Regions from separate parts of the Pseudarthrobacter sp. HLT1-3 genome, predicted to be linked through region 1. Evidence: riboswitches for the same ligand, from Rfam matches in the RefSeq annotation. Region 1 holds a riboswitch; each other region holds the start of a gene.
What was found. Region 1 has a riboswitch for S-adenosylmethionine ahead of AC50X9_RS05870 (cobalamin-independent methionine synthase II family protein). Riboswitches for the same ligand answer to the same signal wherever they lie in the genome.

Region 2: linked by a shared signal. The riboswitch ahead of AC50X9_RS00495 (ABC transporter substrate-binding protein) and the one ahead of AC50X9_RS05870 (cobalamin-independent methionine synthase II family protein) in region 1 are both predicted to bind S-adenosylmethionine.
Region 3: linked by a shared signal. The riboswitch ahead of AC50X9_RS16795 (aminotransferase class V-fold PLP-dependent enzyme) and the one ahead of AC50X9_RS05870 (cobalamin-independent methionine synthase II family protein) in region 1 are both predicted to bind S-adenosylmethionine.
Region 4: linked by a shared signal. The riboswitch ahead of AC50X9_RS03770 (bifunctional o-acetylhomoserine/o-acetylserine sulfhydrylase) and the one ahead of AC50X9_RS05870 (cobalamin-independent methionine synthase II family protein) in region 1 are both predicted to bind S-adenosylmethionine.

What each region holds. Positions count from the first base shown of each region.
Region 1 is NZ_JBWZCJ010000005.1:14,825-18,766, forward strand. It holds gene AC50X9_RS05865 (adenylosuccinate synthase) at 119-1,408, opposite strand; SAM riboswitch class I at 1,689-1,792, shown strand; gene AC50X9_RS05870 (cobalamin-independent methionine synthase II family protein) at 1,805-3,013, shown strand; gene AC50X9_RS05875 (uracil-DNA glycosylase family protein) at 3,185-3,817, shown strand.
Region 2 is NZ_JBWZCJ010000001.1:112,283-116,224, forward strand. It holds gene AC50X9_RS00490 (ABC transporter permease) at 1-917, opposite strand, end outside; gene AC50X9_RS00495 (ABC transporter substrate-binding protein) at 924-2,585, opposite strand; SAM riboswitch class I at 2,687-2,774, opposite strand; gene AC50X9_RS00500 (N-acetylglucosamine-6-phosphate deacetylase) at 2,917-3,942, opposite strand, start outside.
Region 3 is NZ_JBWZCJ010000021.1:20,204-24,145, reverse strand. It holds gene AC50X9_RS16800 (class I SAM-dependent methyltransferase) at 1-302, opposite strand, end outside; gene AC50X9_RS16795 (aminotransferase class V-fold PLP-dependent enzyme) at 408-1,886, opposite strand; SAM riboswitch class IV at 1,921-2,034, opposite strand; gene AC50X9_RS16790 (hypothetical protein) at 2,099-2,221, opposite strand; gene hisN (histidinol-phosphatase) at 2,246-3,058, opposite strand; gene rsgA (ribosome small subunit-dependent GTPase A) at 3,159-3,942, opposite strand, start outside.
Region 4 is NZ_JBWZCJ010000003.1:97,191-101,132, forward strand. It holds gene metX (homoserine O-acetyltransferase MetX) at 1-841, opposite strand, end outside; SAM riboswitch class IV at 852-967, opposite strand; gene AC50X9_RS03770 (bifunctional o-acetylhomoserine/o-acetylserine sulfhydrylase) at 1,105-2,421, opposite strand; SAM riboswitch class IV at 2,486-2,601, opposite strand; gene AC50X9_RS03775 (VOC family protein) at 2,794-3,432, shown strand; gene AC50X9_RS03780 (CPBP family intramembrane glutamic endopeptidase) at 3,635-3,942, opposite strand, start outside.

The DNA of each region.
Region 1 (3,942 bases):
TTCTTCGGAGGCGCCTTCGCGGAGCGGGAACAGCGGCTTAACGGCGACGGCGGCGGGCCACCCTTTCAGGTGACCCGCCGCCGTCGCGCGCCGGAATGAGCATCCGCCCCGGGCAGTACTAGTCGTTGATCAGGTCGTTGATCACGATGGTCTGGTCGCGGTCCGGGCCAACGCCGATCGCGGAGAAGCGTGTGCCGGAAAGCTTCTCAAGCGCCAGCACGTAGTTCCGGGCGTTCTCCGGGAGGTCGTCCAGGGTGCGGGCCCCGGTGATGTCCTCGGCCCAGCCCTCGAAGTGCTCGAAGATCGGTTTGGCGTGGTGGAACTCGGTCTGCGTCATCGGCATTTCATCGTGCCGGACGCCGTCGACGTCGTAGGCCACGCAGACCGGGATCTGTTCGATGCCGGTGAGCACGTCGAGCTTGGTGACGAAGTAGTCCGTGAAGCCGTTGACCCGCGAGGCGTGCCGCGCCAGCACGGCGTCGTACCAGCCGCAGCGGCGCGGCCGGCCGGTGTTGACGCCGAACTCGCCGCCGGTCTTCTGCAGGTACATGCCCATCTCATCAAAGAGTTCCGTGGGGAACGGGCCGGCGCCGACACGGGTGGTGTACGCCTTGATGATGCCGATGGACCGCGAGATCCGGGTGGGGCCGATGCCGGAGCCCACGGAGGCGCCGCCGGCGGTCGGGTTCGAGGAGGTCACGAACGGGTAGGTGCCGTGGTCGACGTCCAGGAACGTGGCCTGGCCGCCCTCCATCAGGACCACCTTGCCCTCGTCCAGTGCCGTGTTCAGCACAAAGGTGCTGTCGATGACCAGCGGACGGAGACGCTCGGCGAAGGACAGGAAGTACTCCACGATCTCATCCACCTCGATGTCGCGGCGGTTGTAGACCTTGACCAGGAGTTCGTTCTTCTGCCGCAGCGACCCTTCAACCTTCTGGCGCAGGATGGAGGCGTCGAAGACGTCCTGGACGCGGATGCCGAGGCGGGCCACCTTGTCCATGTAGGCCGGGCCGATGCCGCGGCCGGTGGTGCCGATGGCGCGGCTGCCGAGGAACCGCTCGGTGACCTTGTCCAGGACCTGGTGGTAGGGCGCCACGAGGTGGGCGTTGGCGGAGATGCGCAGCCTGGAGGTGTCCGCGCCGCGGGCTTCCAGTCCGTCGATCTCCTGGAACAGCGCCTCGAGGTTCACCACGCAGCCGTTGCCGATGATCGGAATGGCGTTGGGGCTCAGGATGCCGGCCGGAAGGAGCTTGAGCTCATACTTCTCACCGCCTACGACGACGGTGTGCCCGGCATTGTTGCCACCGTTGGGCTTGACGACGTAGTCGACTCGGCCACCAAGCAGGTCAGTGGCTTTTCCTTTGCCTTCGTCGCCCCATTGGGCTCCGACGATCACGATTGCTGGCATGGGATCCTCCCCCATTCGTTCGGGCCGGGTTCCGGATTCACCTGAGTGATCCGGAGCCGGGCGCCGTTCATGAGAATGCCCCGAATCTACCGCTGTGCTCTTACCATCAACGCCAGAGTCCGGGGCTCTTACCACCCAAGTTTAGCCGATAGCCGTGGCGGCAACCCATTTGGCCATCCAATGGACTTTGCGGGCCGCTACGGTGATGACCCGGTGTCCAGCCAGCGAAACTTCGGCGCGCGGACTTGCGTGGGTCTCCGTGGTGGAATTTAGTAAGAGTTGACCATCCCGAGCGGCCGAGGGACCTGGACCATTGACGCCGCAGCAACCTGCCGGACACTCCCCCTGTGACGGCAACGGTGCTACCGCCAGGACCGATGGAAAGGAACCACCCCCATGCAGCAGAACACCGACCATATCCGCGCCACCCACGCCGGCTCTTTGCCCCGCACCCCTGAGCTGATCGCGGCGAACGAGGCCAAGGAAGTGGACGGCATCACCCCCGAATTCCTGGACCTGCTGGAAACCTCCGTGGTGGACATCGTGCAGCGCCAGAAAGACCTCGGCATCGAGATCGCCAACGACGGCGAATACGGGCACACAATGTCCAGCTCGGTGGACTACGGCGCGTGGTGGAACTACTCCTTCAGCCGGCTCGGCGGGCTTGAGCCCACGGAGGTGGACCGCTGGGCAGACGCCGCGGTGCACCGCTCCACCCCCGGCAACATCGTCCTGACCACTTTCCCGGACCGGCGGGACCGGCAGAAGTTCAACGACGCCTACACCGATCCGTCCTCCGGGATCCTGGCGCACCGCAAGAGCGTCACGCAGCCGAAGATCGCCGGACCGCTGACTTACACCGGCCAGGCCCTCGTAGGCTCGGACATCGCCAACCTCAAGACGGGTATGGCCGCGGCCGGGCTGTCCGAGGGCTTCGTCGCCTCCCTGTCCCCCGGCTCCTGCGCCCGCGTCGCCAACGAGTACTACAAGACGGATGAGGAGCTGCTCTACGCCTGCGCCGACGCCATGCGGGAGGAATACAAGGCGATCATCGACGCCGGGCTCACGGTCCAGCTCGACGATCCCTCGCTGGCCGAGAGCTGGGACCAGATCAACCCGGAACCAAGCCTGGCCGACTACCTCAACTTCATCCAGCTCCGGGTCGAGGCCACCAACTGGGCCCTGCGCGACCTCCCGCAAGACCAGATCCGGCTGCACGTCTGCTGGGGCTCCTGGCACGGCCCGCACACCACGGATATCCCCTTCGCCGACATCATCGACTCGGTGCTGCAGGTCGATGCGGGCGGCTACTCCTTCGAGGCCGCCAACGTCCGCCACGAGCATGAATGGCGCGTCTGGGAGGACACCAGGCTCCCGGACGGAAAAGTCATCATCCCCGGCGTGGTCTCCCACGCCACCAACGTCGTTGAACACCCGGACCTCGTCGCTGACCGGATCGTCCGCTTCGCCCAATTGGTGGGCCGGGAAAATGTGATTGCATCCACAGACTGCGGTCTCGGCGGCCGGGTGCACCCCCAAATTGCCTTTGCCAAGCTGGAATCTTTGGGGGAAGGCGCCCGCCGCGCCTCGGCGCGGCTCTGGTAGCAAGCCCTCGCGCGGGAACGGCATTTCGCAGGGCTTGATAGACTAGTAAGGATCGACCAGGAATCGGTCCACACCACATTTTCAAACCACACCGTACTTAAGTACCCGGTGCTTGGCGTGCCCACGTACGGTCTGGCAGCTTCACCAAACCCGCAGGAGACTCAGCAACATATGACAGCCTTGGCCACTGAAAATTCCCGCGAACAGCTTCTGAGCCGCCGCTATGAACCTAGCGTCGCAGCCGTCAACGAGCTGTGCGACACGCTGCAGGCAACCAAAGCTGGCATGAATGTCCCCTACGTGGATCCGATGCACGACATCGACGAGTGCCGCATCATCAGCCTCTTCTCCAACATCGGGACCGAGGATGAGTCAGGCTTCATCACCGCCGGGGACGACGAAGCCGCCACCCGCCTGCTCGGCGTCCACTGGAAGCTGGGCCTGCGCCCCGAGTACGTCATGCCGTGGAACGTCCACCCCTGGTACGTCCCGGGCGAGCCGAACGGCAAGTTCACGCCCGACCAGATTTCCGCGGGCCTGAAGCCGCTGCTGAAGTTCCTCGCCGTGGTGCCCCGCGCCTCTGTGATCGTGGCTCACGGCACCGAGGCCAACCGCCTCGCGAACCTGCTCCTCAAGACCGAGGTGCCGATGATCTGGCGCCGCGGCCTCAAGACCTACAAGGTCCGCTCGCTCAGCGGCCGCGCCTTCGCCGGCACCCCTGCCCGCCAGGAGCAGTACCTCGACGAAATGGGCACCGTCTACGCGGACGCGATGGCCCGCACCGGTCTGGCCAAGACCAGCTGACTTTTCCCGCACCGACGACGGCGGGCGCCCACCTTCTGGTGGACGCCCGCCGTCGAACTTAACCAACAACGCGGGGTCACTTCCGGCCCATCCCAGGGCGTGGAATGGGCCGGAAGTGACCCCGC
Region 2 (3,942 bases), on a different contig from region 1:
AGGATGCGGGGATCCAGCAGCGGATACAGCAGGTCGACGATCAGGTTCACTGCAACGAACGCCGACGCCGTCAGCAGGACCAGGCCCTGGACCAGCGGGACATCCTGGACTGTGACGGCTTGAAGGACCACCGAGCCAAGGCCCGAGCGGGCGAAAACGGTCTCCGTGATGACGGAACCGGCAAGCAGGGTTCCGACCGTGATGCCGGCAATGGTCATTGCCGGCCCCGCAGCATTCTTCAGGGCGTGGCGGTAGAAGATCCACGCGGGGGACGCGCCCTTGGCCCGCAGTACGTCGATAAACGGTTGCTCATAGACGTGGGTGATGCTCTTGAGCAGTACCTGCGCGATTGGGGCGGAAACGTGAAGGGCCAGGACCAGGACGGGAACGGCCAGCGATGCAAAGGAACCGTCCGGGAAAAGGGACATCACGCCGAGCTGGATGGACAGCAGCTGCAGCAGCACGAGCCCGAGCCAGAACACCGGAACCGCTGCGAACAACGGCGGGAGATTGGTGATGAAGCGCTTCAGCGCCGTCGAGCGGCTCAACGTGGCCGCGGCCACGAGGGCCACCGCCAGGACAACGGCCAACACGAAGGCACTGGAGGCCAACGACAGGGTGGATCCGGCCACCGCTCCGATGCGGGTTGCCACCGACTGCCCGGAGGCCAGGGAGTACCCGACGTCGCCACCGAGCAACTGCCCGAGCTGGCTTAGGTACTGCACCAGCAGCGGCTGGTCGTAGCCGTATTGGGCCTTCATGGCATCAATCGTTGCCTGGTCAGCTGCAGCGTCCGCCGAGAGGAAGATCGTGACCGGATCGCTGGGAAGCAGCTGTACTGCCAGGAAGACGAGCGTGTACGCCAGCCAGATGACAAGCAGTGCCTGTCCGAGGCGCCGCGCAAAGTAGAGACCCATGACGATCTACTTGCCGGTCTTCCAGGCGCCCTGGAAGATCGGCGCGGTGCCGGAGGTGAATTCGACATGCGACGTGGCGTTGGCGCCGTAGACCTGGACTTCGTCCCAGAGAACGAGGGCCAACGCCTGGTCGACAACCAGCGCGCGCTGTTCTTCGGCGACGGACTGCTTGTGCGTGGCTGCGCTCGTGGCGGCGCGTTCCGTGGCGAAGAGTTCATTGAGCTGCGGGTCCGCGTTCAACGTCTGCGTGTTGGTGACCGGGCCGAAGACCGGCCCCAGGCCGCCGTAGGCGAACTGCCGGGTTCCGAAGAATTCCACGTTGGGATCCTTCATGGCAGTCGCCAGGAAGGCGTTGTCCGCCGCGCGGTTGACCAACTTCACGCCGATCTCGCGCCACTGCTGCTCGATCAGTTCAAAGGCGGGTTTGATCACCACAGAGTTGTTTGACGACGTGACGGTGACCTCGAGCTTCTGGCCGTCCTTGGCGCGGATGCCGTCGGAGCCAACTGCCCAGCCTGCCTCCTCCAGCAGGCTCTTGGACTTCTCGGGGTTGTAGGCCAGGTCAGCGGAGAGATCAACGAAGTCAGGCGCTTCGCGGTTCAGGATGGAGCCGGCGAGTTCGTAGCTGTCGGAGAGCACCGTGTCCTTGAGCGTCGGCCGGTCAATGCCGAGCTGCAGTGCCTGGCGGACCTTCGCGTCCGACAGCTTGCCGCTGCCGACCCGCACTGCCGCCATGTTTGCCGTCAGGTCAATGCCCTTGGCCGGCAGGACCTGGTTGCCGCTCCCGGCAAGGGCAGTTTCGTCGGCCGGCTGCAGGCCACGAACCAGGTCAACCTGGCCGGTCTGCACGGCACCAGCACGGTGTGCCACTTCCGGCAGGTACTTCACGACGACCTTGTCCAGATAGGCGGCGCCCTGGTTGGCGGCACCCTCCGGAGCCCAGGAGTAGTCGGAACGCTTGGCCAGGACGATTTCCTCATCTGCCTTCTCTGATTCGAAGGTGAAGGGACCCGATCCCGAGATTTTCGCGATGGCCGACTGGCCGGCGTTGTCCAGGGTGAGGGTCTTCGGCGAAACGAGTCCGGCGGTGACGGAGGACGTGGCGCGCAGGAAGTTGGCGTCGGGGGAGGACAGCGTTACTTCCACCTGGTCCCCGCCGATGACCTGTGAGGACTGGTAGGTCGAGAAGTCGACGTTCGGCTGGATCTTCGCACTTTCAATGCCCTTCCCCAGCGCCTCGAAGTTGGCCTGGACCGCCTTGGCGTCCAGCGGTGTTCCGTCGCTGAACGTCACTCCGGGGCGGATCGTGAAGGTGAACTTGGTCTGATCCTCGCTTGCGGTGAACTTGCTGGCGATCCAGGGGACAAGCTCGCCCTTCTTGGCATCGAAATAGGTCAGCCGGTCCAGCACGCTGTTCAGGACGTTCGCCTTTTCGTAGAAACGCGCCGCCTGGGTCTGGAAGTTGTTGATCGGGGTGACCTCGGCGAAGACGAACGTTCCGCCTTGGACCGGCGGCCCATCCTGGGTCTGCGATGCCGGGGTGCCGGCCGGGTTGGCGCCGCAGGCGCTCAGGGCCAGGGCCGCCGCGCCCATCAATGTCAGCAACCGCAGCGGGCGGCGTTTTGCCTTCGCGTTCGTCGTGGCCGTGCGTGATTCATTGGTATCCATCGCGGATCCTCTCGGTCATGACCGGGGAACTCCAGAATCACAGGCCCCACACACGCCAGCCACCGCAGGGCGCCGGTTAGTGGAACTTGGGATCGTGGCAATATCCATCGGTCCTGGCATTAGCACCGTGCCCGAAGGTGGTTGCTACGGCGTCATCGAGCCAGGTCTCTCAGCCGATCTGGATGGTTGGTAATTCGTTCAGAAGGACGTTTCTTGTTGCCGCGACCGTTTCGGACGGAGGCAACACCTACTTTCCTGCAGAATCTTCGATTTCCCAATAATTACGACACGTTCTGCAACAAACGATCACAAAGCCCCAGTTTCCCGAGCATCATGACGTTGGCCGCGCCAGGGGTTGCCCGCCACGCAGTACGGCGACCAGCCGGAAGTCGTGGTCCACCGCCACGACGTCGGCGCGCATGCCCGGCCGCAGGCTCCCGATCTCGGTCCCAAGCCCCAGGATCCCGGCCGGGACCAGGGTCGCGGCCTTCACGGCGTCTGCGGGTGCGACGCCGGCCTCGATGGTCCGGCGGACGACGTCGAGCAGCGTGGCCGTGCCGCCGGCGAGGGCGCCGGTGCTTTTCAGCGCCGCCACGCCCTCGCGGACCACCACCGCCGCGCGGCCGAGCCCGTAGTCGCCGTCGGGCAGGCCGGTCGACGCCATGGAATCGGTGACCAGGGCGATGTTGTCGGCGCCGACCAGTCCGAACACCATCCGGACCGTCTCGGGGTCCAGATGGACGCCGTCGCCGATGAGTTCCACCGCCACGGCGCCTGCGGCCGCGAGGCGCAGGCACGCCGCCACGGGTCCGGGGCTCCGGTGGTGAAGCGGCGGCATCCCGTTGAACAGGTGCGTCACCGTCGGCCGCCGGCCCGTTCCGCGCAGGTCTTCCGCCGCGCGGGCCAGCGAGTCGGCGGCGGTGTGGGCATCGGCGTTGGTGTGTCCCAGCGACGGCGTGACACCGTTCGCGGCGAGCAGGCTGACCAGCCCGGCGGCTCCGGGCAGTTCGGGGGCATAGGTCATGGTTGTGAGCGTGCCGCCGGACGCGTGCAGCAGCCGGCGCAGCAGCCCAGGATCCGGGTTCCGGAGCCACTCCGGGTCCTGCGCGCCGCAGCGGGCGCGGGCGAGGAACGGGCCTTCGGCGTGGATGCCGGCGATGAGGCCCTCGTCCGCGAGCGGCCGCAGCACCGTGATTCCCCGGATGAGCTCCTCCGCCGGCGCGGTTACAAGGCTGGCCAGCAGCGTCGTCGTTCCGTTGCGGTGCAGGAATGCGACGGCCGCGCGGCACGCTGTGCTGTCACCGGTGGGGAAATCGCCGCCGGCTGCGCCGTGGCAGTGCAGGTCAACGAGGCCGGG
Region 3 (3,942 bases), on a different contig from region 1:
CTGTTCTCGGCGCTGCCCTCGACAGCGGTGACGCCCGGGAGAGCCCGGCGCAGCTGCGCCAGCATGTCAGCGGACGGGTCCACTGCCACGGTGTGCAGGCCGCGTTCGAGCAACAGGGCCGTGAATTTCCCGGTTCCAGCGCCCAGATCGGCGGCGTCCTTCGCGCCCGCGGGGATCAGCCAGTCGGCTGAATCAGCGGGGTAGCCGGGGCGGACGCGTTCGTAGTGTTCGCCGCCGTCCTGGAAGCTCTGGCCAAGCTCCAGGCGCCGCGCCTGATACAGCTTGGGTCCGCCGCGTGCCACGTGCGATCTCCTTCGGCAGGTCCGGATGGGTACCTTTCGAATTTACCGCACGCGGCAGGCTCGGAGTTCGGTGGCTTCCGTCCACTGGGCGGCTGTGCCGTGCTGTTAGTCCAGGGTGCAGGGGGCCGCGCCGGCGGTCCCCGGTGTGTTGGGTGCCCAGTGCGGATAGCTGCGGGTGTCGTTGGTCGGCACCCACCTCCCGGCGTCCACCACGTAGTCCCAGCCGAGGCCGGTCTGGCGCAGCTCCTGGATCCCGGCGAGCAGCCGCTCGGCGTCCGCCAGCCGGGAACCCAAGCCGAAGCTGGCCCGCAGCGAGCCGGCCGGCAGCCCGAGCCGCCGGAGCAGGGGGTGCGCGCAGAAACGGCCGTCCCGCAGTCCGATGCCGTGTTCGGCCGACAGGTACGCGGCCACCAGGCCCGCGTCATAGCCTTCGAGCGAGAAGTTGACGACGCCGATCGTGCCGGTCCCGGTACCGCTGCCGGTGCCGCTGTCAGCCCCGGTGCCCGAGGGTGCATCGAAAGAAGCACTGTCCGCGAAGATCTGGTGGACCTTGACGCCGTCGATCCGGTTGAGGCCCTCGACAAGGAAGGACCGGATGGCGTTCTCGTGCGCCTGCCACTGCTCCACGTCCAGGTCGGCGATCAGCTGGGTGGCGCGGGCCAGTGTGGCTGCGCCGAGGACGTTCGGGGAGCCGCCCTCGTGCCGTGCCGGACCGGTGGTCCAGCTGACCGCGTCGACCCGGGCATCCTGGACCGCTCCGCCGCCGGCCAGGTGCGGCGTGCCGGCGTCGAGCCAGTCGGGACGGCCGATCAGCACACCGGCGCCGAACGGTGCGTAGAGCTTGTGTCCGGAGAACGCCAGATAGTCGACGTCGTCCGAGGCGATGTCGATCCGCCGGTGCGGGGCCAGTTGCGCCGCGTCGACGACGATCCGGGCGCCATACTCGTGCGCCAGGGCGGCCAGCGCCCGGATCGGGAGGATCTCGCCGGTGACATTGGAGGCGCCGGTGACGGCGAGCAGGCTGACGCCGCCGTAGGCGAGTTCCCCGCGAAGCAGTTCCAGTGTGGCGGCGAGCGTGGGAGCGGCAATGACACTGCGGTGCGGCACGCGCTGCCACGGCAGCAGGTTGGCGTGGTGTTCGATGTCGAGATAGAGCACGTCACCGGTGTGCACGCCGTCGGCCACGGGCAGGCAGCCCGCCAGCAGGTTCAGCGAATCAGTGGTGTTCCGGGTGAAAATCACCGAATCGTCCGGACGGCCGCCCACGAAATCCCGGACAATCGTGCGGGCATTCTCATAGACCGAGGTGCTGATCTGCGAGGCATAGCCGGCGCCGCGGTGGACGCTGGCATAGTACGGCAGGATCTCGTTGAGATAGGCGGAGACCACAGACAGGGCCGGCGCCGAGGCGCCGTAGTCCAGGTTGGCGTAGCGCACGGTGCCGCCCTGAATGAGCGGTGCCTCGATCTCGGCGCCGGTCACAGCGGCCAGCGGCCGGCGGGCGAGGGTGAACCGCGGATCGGGCTGGGTCTGGCTCGCGCCGGCCTGGAATCCGGAAGTGGCGGAAAAAGTGGCAGTCGTCATGGGACCTCGCTCGAAAAGGACCCCAGATACCGGGGATCCGCGCTTGCCGGGTCCATTCCGGACCGGCCAGGTCGTCACCCGGGGCACCCCACCGCGAATGGAGGGTTGCCGGCCAGCAAACCGGGGTTTAGCGCTGGCACTCGTGACCTGCATCGAGCCTAGGACATCTGCGCCGAACCGGAAAAGGGGGCGCTCTTATGTGAAGCGGTTTGTTACGGAACGCGCCGGGAGGTCCGGTCGAGTCCGCGGCGGAATGGCCCGCCACCTGGCTTGAACAGGTCGGCCTGCAACTGGGCGGCCCGCAACAGCTCGACCTGCAACAGCTCGACCTGCAACAGCTCGTCCTGCAGAAGGTCGACCTACAGCAGGTCGTCCAGCCCCGGGTTGAGGCGCTTGAGGACCTCGGAGTGCAGGATGGAGTTGGTGGCGAGGGCGTTGCCGCCGAAGGGGCCGTCTTCACCTTCGAGCGAGGTGAAACGTCCGCCGGCCTCCGTCACAATCGGAACCAGGGCGGCCATATCGTAGAGGTTCAATTCGGGCTCGCAGGCGATGTCGACGGCGCCTTCGGCCACCAGGCAGTAGGACCAAAAGTCGCCGTAGGCCCGGGTGCGCCAGACCTCCTCGGTGAGGCCGAGGAACTCATCGAGGTTGCCGCGCTGCTTCCACCCGCCCAAGCTGGAGTAGGACAGCGACGCGTCCGCGAGGTTCGAGACATTGGAGACCTTCAGCCGGGTGGCGGCCGCCAGCGACCGGCCCATGTAGGCTCCGGCGCCCTTGGCGGCCCACCAGCGTTTGCCCAGTGCCGGGGCGCTTACGACGCCGACGACCGGCTCGCCCTCGTCGACGAGTGCGATCAGCGTGGCCCAGACAGGGACGCCACGGACGAAGTTCTTGGTCCCGTCAATCGGGTCGATGATCCAACGCCGGGAGCCGTGGCCGGAACTGCCGAACTCCTCGCCGAGGACGGCGTCGCGCGGCCGGGAGCGGGACAGCTGGCCGCGGATGGCCTCCTCGACGGACTTGTCGGCATCCGTCACCGGTGTAAGGTCCGGCTTCGTCTCCACCCGAAGGTCGAGCGCCTTGAAGCGGCTCATGGTCTGGGAATCTACGGAATCTGCCAGTACATGGGCAAGGCGCAGGTCATCGTTGTAGCTCGAAGCGGGTTGACTCATGGTTCCAAACTACCGCCAAAGCGGACGGCGCGGCGGGAGGCCACGTTGCGGCGCCGCCGGAGGCGGCCCGCTGCGGGCCGGTCGGGCCAGGAAAGCACCGTCAGGAGACGCTGCCGAGTTCCTTGACGTCCTGGGCTTCCATCCGCGGGTCGGTTCCCAGCAGCCGGCGGAGCGAGCCGAGCCGGGCCGGGCCGGATTCGCCCGCGTGGCCGGCGGCCACCCAGGCGTCCACGCCGCAGTTGACGGCGCTGGAATCGTGCTTGCAGCCCCGCTCGCAGTCGTCTGTTCCGGGCTCAAGGTCCGGAAACGAGCGCAGGATCCGGTCGGGGTCCACATGGGCCAGTCCAAACGAGCGGATGCCGGGGGTGTCGATGATCCAGCTGCCCACGGGCGCATCGTTGACCTTCAGGGCCAGCGCCGAGGAGGAGGTGTGGCGGCCGCGACCGGTGACGGCGTTGACGCCGCCGGTGGCGCGCTCGGCGCCGGTCAGCGCGTTCACCATGGTGGATTTGCCGACGCCGGAATGGCCAAGCATGACGGTGACCTTCCCGTCGAGGTAGTCGCGCAGCTGTGAGACGGCGTCCTTGTCCAGCCGGGCGGACAGTCCGTCATCGGAACGGGCATCGATGCCGGAGGCCTCGGAGTCCGCCGTCTTGGAGATGATGACCGGGAAAGCGAGGTGCTGGTAATTGGCGAGGAGTTCCGCGGGATCCTTGACATCGGCCTTGGTGACGAGCAGCAGCGGGTCGATGCCGGCGTCGTAGGCGGCCACCAGGGCGCGGTCGATGAATCCGGTCCTCGGCTCCGGATTGGCGGCTGCCACCACGATCACCAGCTGGTCGGCGTTGGCGACGACGGCGCGTTCGATCGGGTCCGTGTCGTCG
Region 4 (3,942 bases), on a different contig from region 1:
CCTGGTAGCGTCCTCGCCCGGCGACGGACCCGGCTTCCAGCGGGGCTTCGGAGTCCTGGGCGTTCCGGCCGAACCGCCCGTCCAGCTCTGCGGCGGAGCGGTAGGTGATGTGCGCTATCCGCCGGGCCAGGGCCAGGCCCGCTTCCGGTTCCGGGCCGCCGTAGTAATCCCCGCCGTTGAAGTTGGGGTCCTGCCGGATGGCCAGCGTCTGGGCCTGGGCGAAGGCAATCTGTTCGGCGGTGCTGCTCGCTCCGACGGAAATCACGGCGCAGCGCTGGACCCGGTCCGGGCAGCTGACCGCCCACTCCAGGGCCCGGGCTCCGCCCAGGGATCCACCGAGCACGGCGAACCAGCTGCGGATGCCCAGGGCGTCCGCCAGCCGGGCTTCGGCCGCGGTCGTGTCCCGGAGCGTGACGAGCGGGAACCGTGAGCCCCATGGCTTTCCGTCGGGAGCTGTCGTGGAGGGCCCGGTGGAGCCGTAGCAGCCGCCGAGGATGTTGATCGAGACGACGAAGTACTTGTCCGTGTCCACGGGAGCGCCGGGGCCGGCGAGCTGCTCCCACCAGCCGGCTTCCTCGCCGTCGCCGCGCGTGACGTGGGTGTCCCCCGTGAGCGCGTGCTCGATCAGGACCGCGTTGGAGCGGTCCGCGTTGAGGGTCCCCCAGGTCTCGTAGCCGAGGGTGACGTCCGGCAGCCGGGCGCCGGATTCGAGTTCCAGGTCGCCGATCCGGAGGTGCCGGACGGTTCCGTCCGGGACAGCTGTCTGGCCGGCCGGGGCGGGGGCGTCGGGGTGGGTAGTCGTGCTTACGGATGCACCCTGGCGGGTGGCGGCAATCGTCATTTGGGACCTCACTTCGCGCTTGCCCGCCGTCAGCTGACCGGCGGGCCAGGTCTTCACCCGGGGCACCCCGCCGCAAAAGGAGGGTTGCCGGCCAGCAAGCCGGGGCTGTCGCTGGCGCTCATGACCTTAGTTCAGTCTACGAAACGGGGCGGGCCGGTGGCGAAGATTGTGACGCCCGTGTGACTCCCCGCGTTGGACCGGTGCGCCCGGCGCCCGGGCTGGACCGGCTGGCAACAGGACGGGGCGCCGGGCACCGGTCCGGCTCAGGCGGTCTTGGCCGCACGGAATCCGGCGTCGAGGTCGGCGAGGATGTCGTCGATGTGTTCCAGGCCCACGGAGAGCCGCACCAGGCCGGGGTTCACGCCGGCGATGGTCTGCTGTTCCGGGGAGAGCTGGCTGTGCGTGGTCGACGCCGGGTGGATGACCAGCGAGCGCACGTCGCCGATGTTGGCCACGTGCGAGTGCAGTTCGAGGGCGTCGACGAAACGCTTTCCGGCCTCGGCTCCCCCGGCGATGTTGAAGGCGACGACGGCGCCGGTCCCCTTGGGTCCGTATTTGCGGCCGCGCTCGTACCAGGGGCTGGAGGGCAGCCCCGCGTACGCGACGGATTCGACGTCGTCCCTGGCCTCGAGCCATTCAGCCACCCTGATGGCGTTGGCGACATGCCGCTCCACCCGCAGACTCAGGGTTTCGATGCCCTGGGCGATGAGGAAGGCGTTGAACGGGGACACCGCCGAGCCGAGGTCGCGCAGCAACTGGACCCGGGCCTTGAGGATGTAGGACAGGTTGGCGCCGAGAGCACCGTCCGCTCCGAGGTCCCGGGCATAGACCAGGCCGTTGTAGGTGGGATCCGGGGTGTTGAAGCCGGGGAACCGCTCCGGGTCCTTGCCGAAATCGAAGTTGCCGGAGTCCACGATCACTCCCGCGATCGCGGCGCCGTGGCCGCCAAGGTACTTCGTGGCCGAATGCACCACGATGTCCGCGCCCCACTCGATCGGCCGGATCAGGTAGGGGGTGGAGAGCGTGTTGTCCACGATCAGCGGGACACCGGCCTCGTGTGCCACCTGTGAGATGCCTTCGATGTCCAGCACGTCCTGGCGCGGGTTGGAGACGACTTCGCCGAAGAACAGCTTGGTGTTCGGCTGGACGGCGTCGCGCCACTGGGCCAGGTTGTCGGGGTCCTCCACGAAGGTGACGGAGATGCCGAACTTCTTCAGCGTATGTGCCAGCAGGTTGTAGGTGCCGCCGTAGAGGCTGGGGCTCGCCACCACATGGTCGCCGGCCTCGGCGACGTTGAGGATCGCGAAGGTTTCCGCGGCCTGGCCGGAGCTCAGCAGCAGTGCCGCGAGCCCGCCTTCCAGGCTGGCCACGCGCTGTTCCACCGCGTCCTGGGTGGGGTTGCCGATCCGGGTGTAGATGGGAGCAAGTTCGGCCAGGGCGAAGCGGTTGGCTGCGCTCTCGGCGCTGGGGAAGACGAACGACGTCGTCTGGTAGATCGGCAGCGAGCGGGCGCCGGTGGCGCTGTCCGGCTCCTGGCCGGCATGGATCTGGCGGGTTTCGAAGGACCAGGCGTTCGACATCGGGACACTCCTCAAGGGACTGGGCACAAGCGTCCCCGGAGCCTCTTGGCCCGGGTCAGCACTGGCGCCGCGCTTGCCTTCCGGCGGGCGCCGGACGGCCAGGTCTTCACCCGGGGCACCCCACCGCGATACGAGGGTTGCCGGCCAGCAAGCCGGGGCTATGTGCTGGCACTCATGACCTGCCCCCAGTCTAGGAAGCGGTGCCGGGTCGTGAATAGCTTTATGACGAAGATGAAGTTGGGCGCCGCGGGGCCGCCCGGCGCGCCCGTTGACACGGAGGAACACCTGGGTGGGAACCCCGGATTTAGGGATCCCATCATGGTAAGGGCACCCTAAGCTGAGAGCCGCATCACAAAGTGCCAAGATGAGGGCATGCGCATGGATCACGTCTCTTACGCCTGTGAACAAGATGGCCTCGCTGCCACCACCGAACGAATTGCGTCTGCCCTCGGCGTCGAAGCCGTGAAGGGCGGAGTACACCCCCGATTCGGGACCCGCAACATGATTATCCCGCTCGCGGGACATAAGTACCTCGAGGTTGTGGAGGTGCTGAACCACCCGGCCTCGGACAAGGCTCCCTTCGGGCAGGCCGTCCGCGCCCGCTCCGAAGCCGGCGGCGGCTGGATGGGCTGGTGCGTCGAAGTCGACGACCTGGCCCCGTTCGAGGAACGGCTCGGCCGCGCCGCCGTCAACGGCAACCGCAAGTTCCCCGACGGCCGCGAACTGGTCTGGAAGCAGATCGGTATCCTCGGACTCATCGCCGATCCGCAGGTCCCGTACATGCTCAAGTGGGAAGGCGATCCGGAGCTCCACCCGTCGAAGGCCTACGAGAGCAACGTCAAGATGTCAGCCCTCACGATCGCCGGCTCGGCCGAGCGCGTTACCGAATGGCTCGGTGTGCCGGTCGAAAAGCCCCTCGAAGACGTGGCCGTGCACTGGCTCGCTCCCCGCGGGACCCCCGGTATCCTGTCCGTCACGTTCGAGACCGCCACCGGGGCTGTCACCATCTAGCGTTTCACCGCCCAACACTTCGGCCGCCATCAGCGGGTGCCAATGACGTCACCCACCGATGGCGGCCGATACTTTTTAACACCGGCCCGGTGGCTTCCCGGCACCGGCAGCCGCAGGCTCTTCAGGGCAACGCGGGGTCACTTCGAGCCCATCCGGAGGCTCCGGATGGGCGCGAAGTGACTCCGCGTTGCTTTGTGCACACTCAGCCCAGGCCGATGGCCTTACCGAAGAGGCTGAAGCCGACGAAAGCCACGATGTCCAGCACGGCGTGGGCAATCACCAGCGGCATCAGCCGCCGGGTCCTGGTGTAGACCAGCGCGAAGATGACGCCCATGATGGCGTTGCCGATGAACGGGCCGAAGCCCTGGTAGAGGTGGTAGCTGCCGCGCAGCATGGAGCTGGTGAAGATCGCCAGCGGCAGGCTCCAGCCGAATTTTCCGAGCCGGTCCAGCAGGTAGCCCACCACAATCACTTCCTCCACAATCCCGTGCCGGATCGCGGAGAGAATCA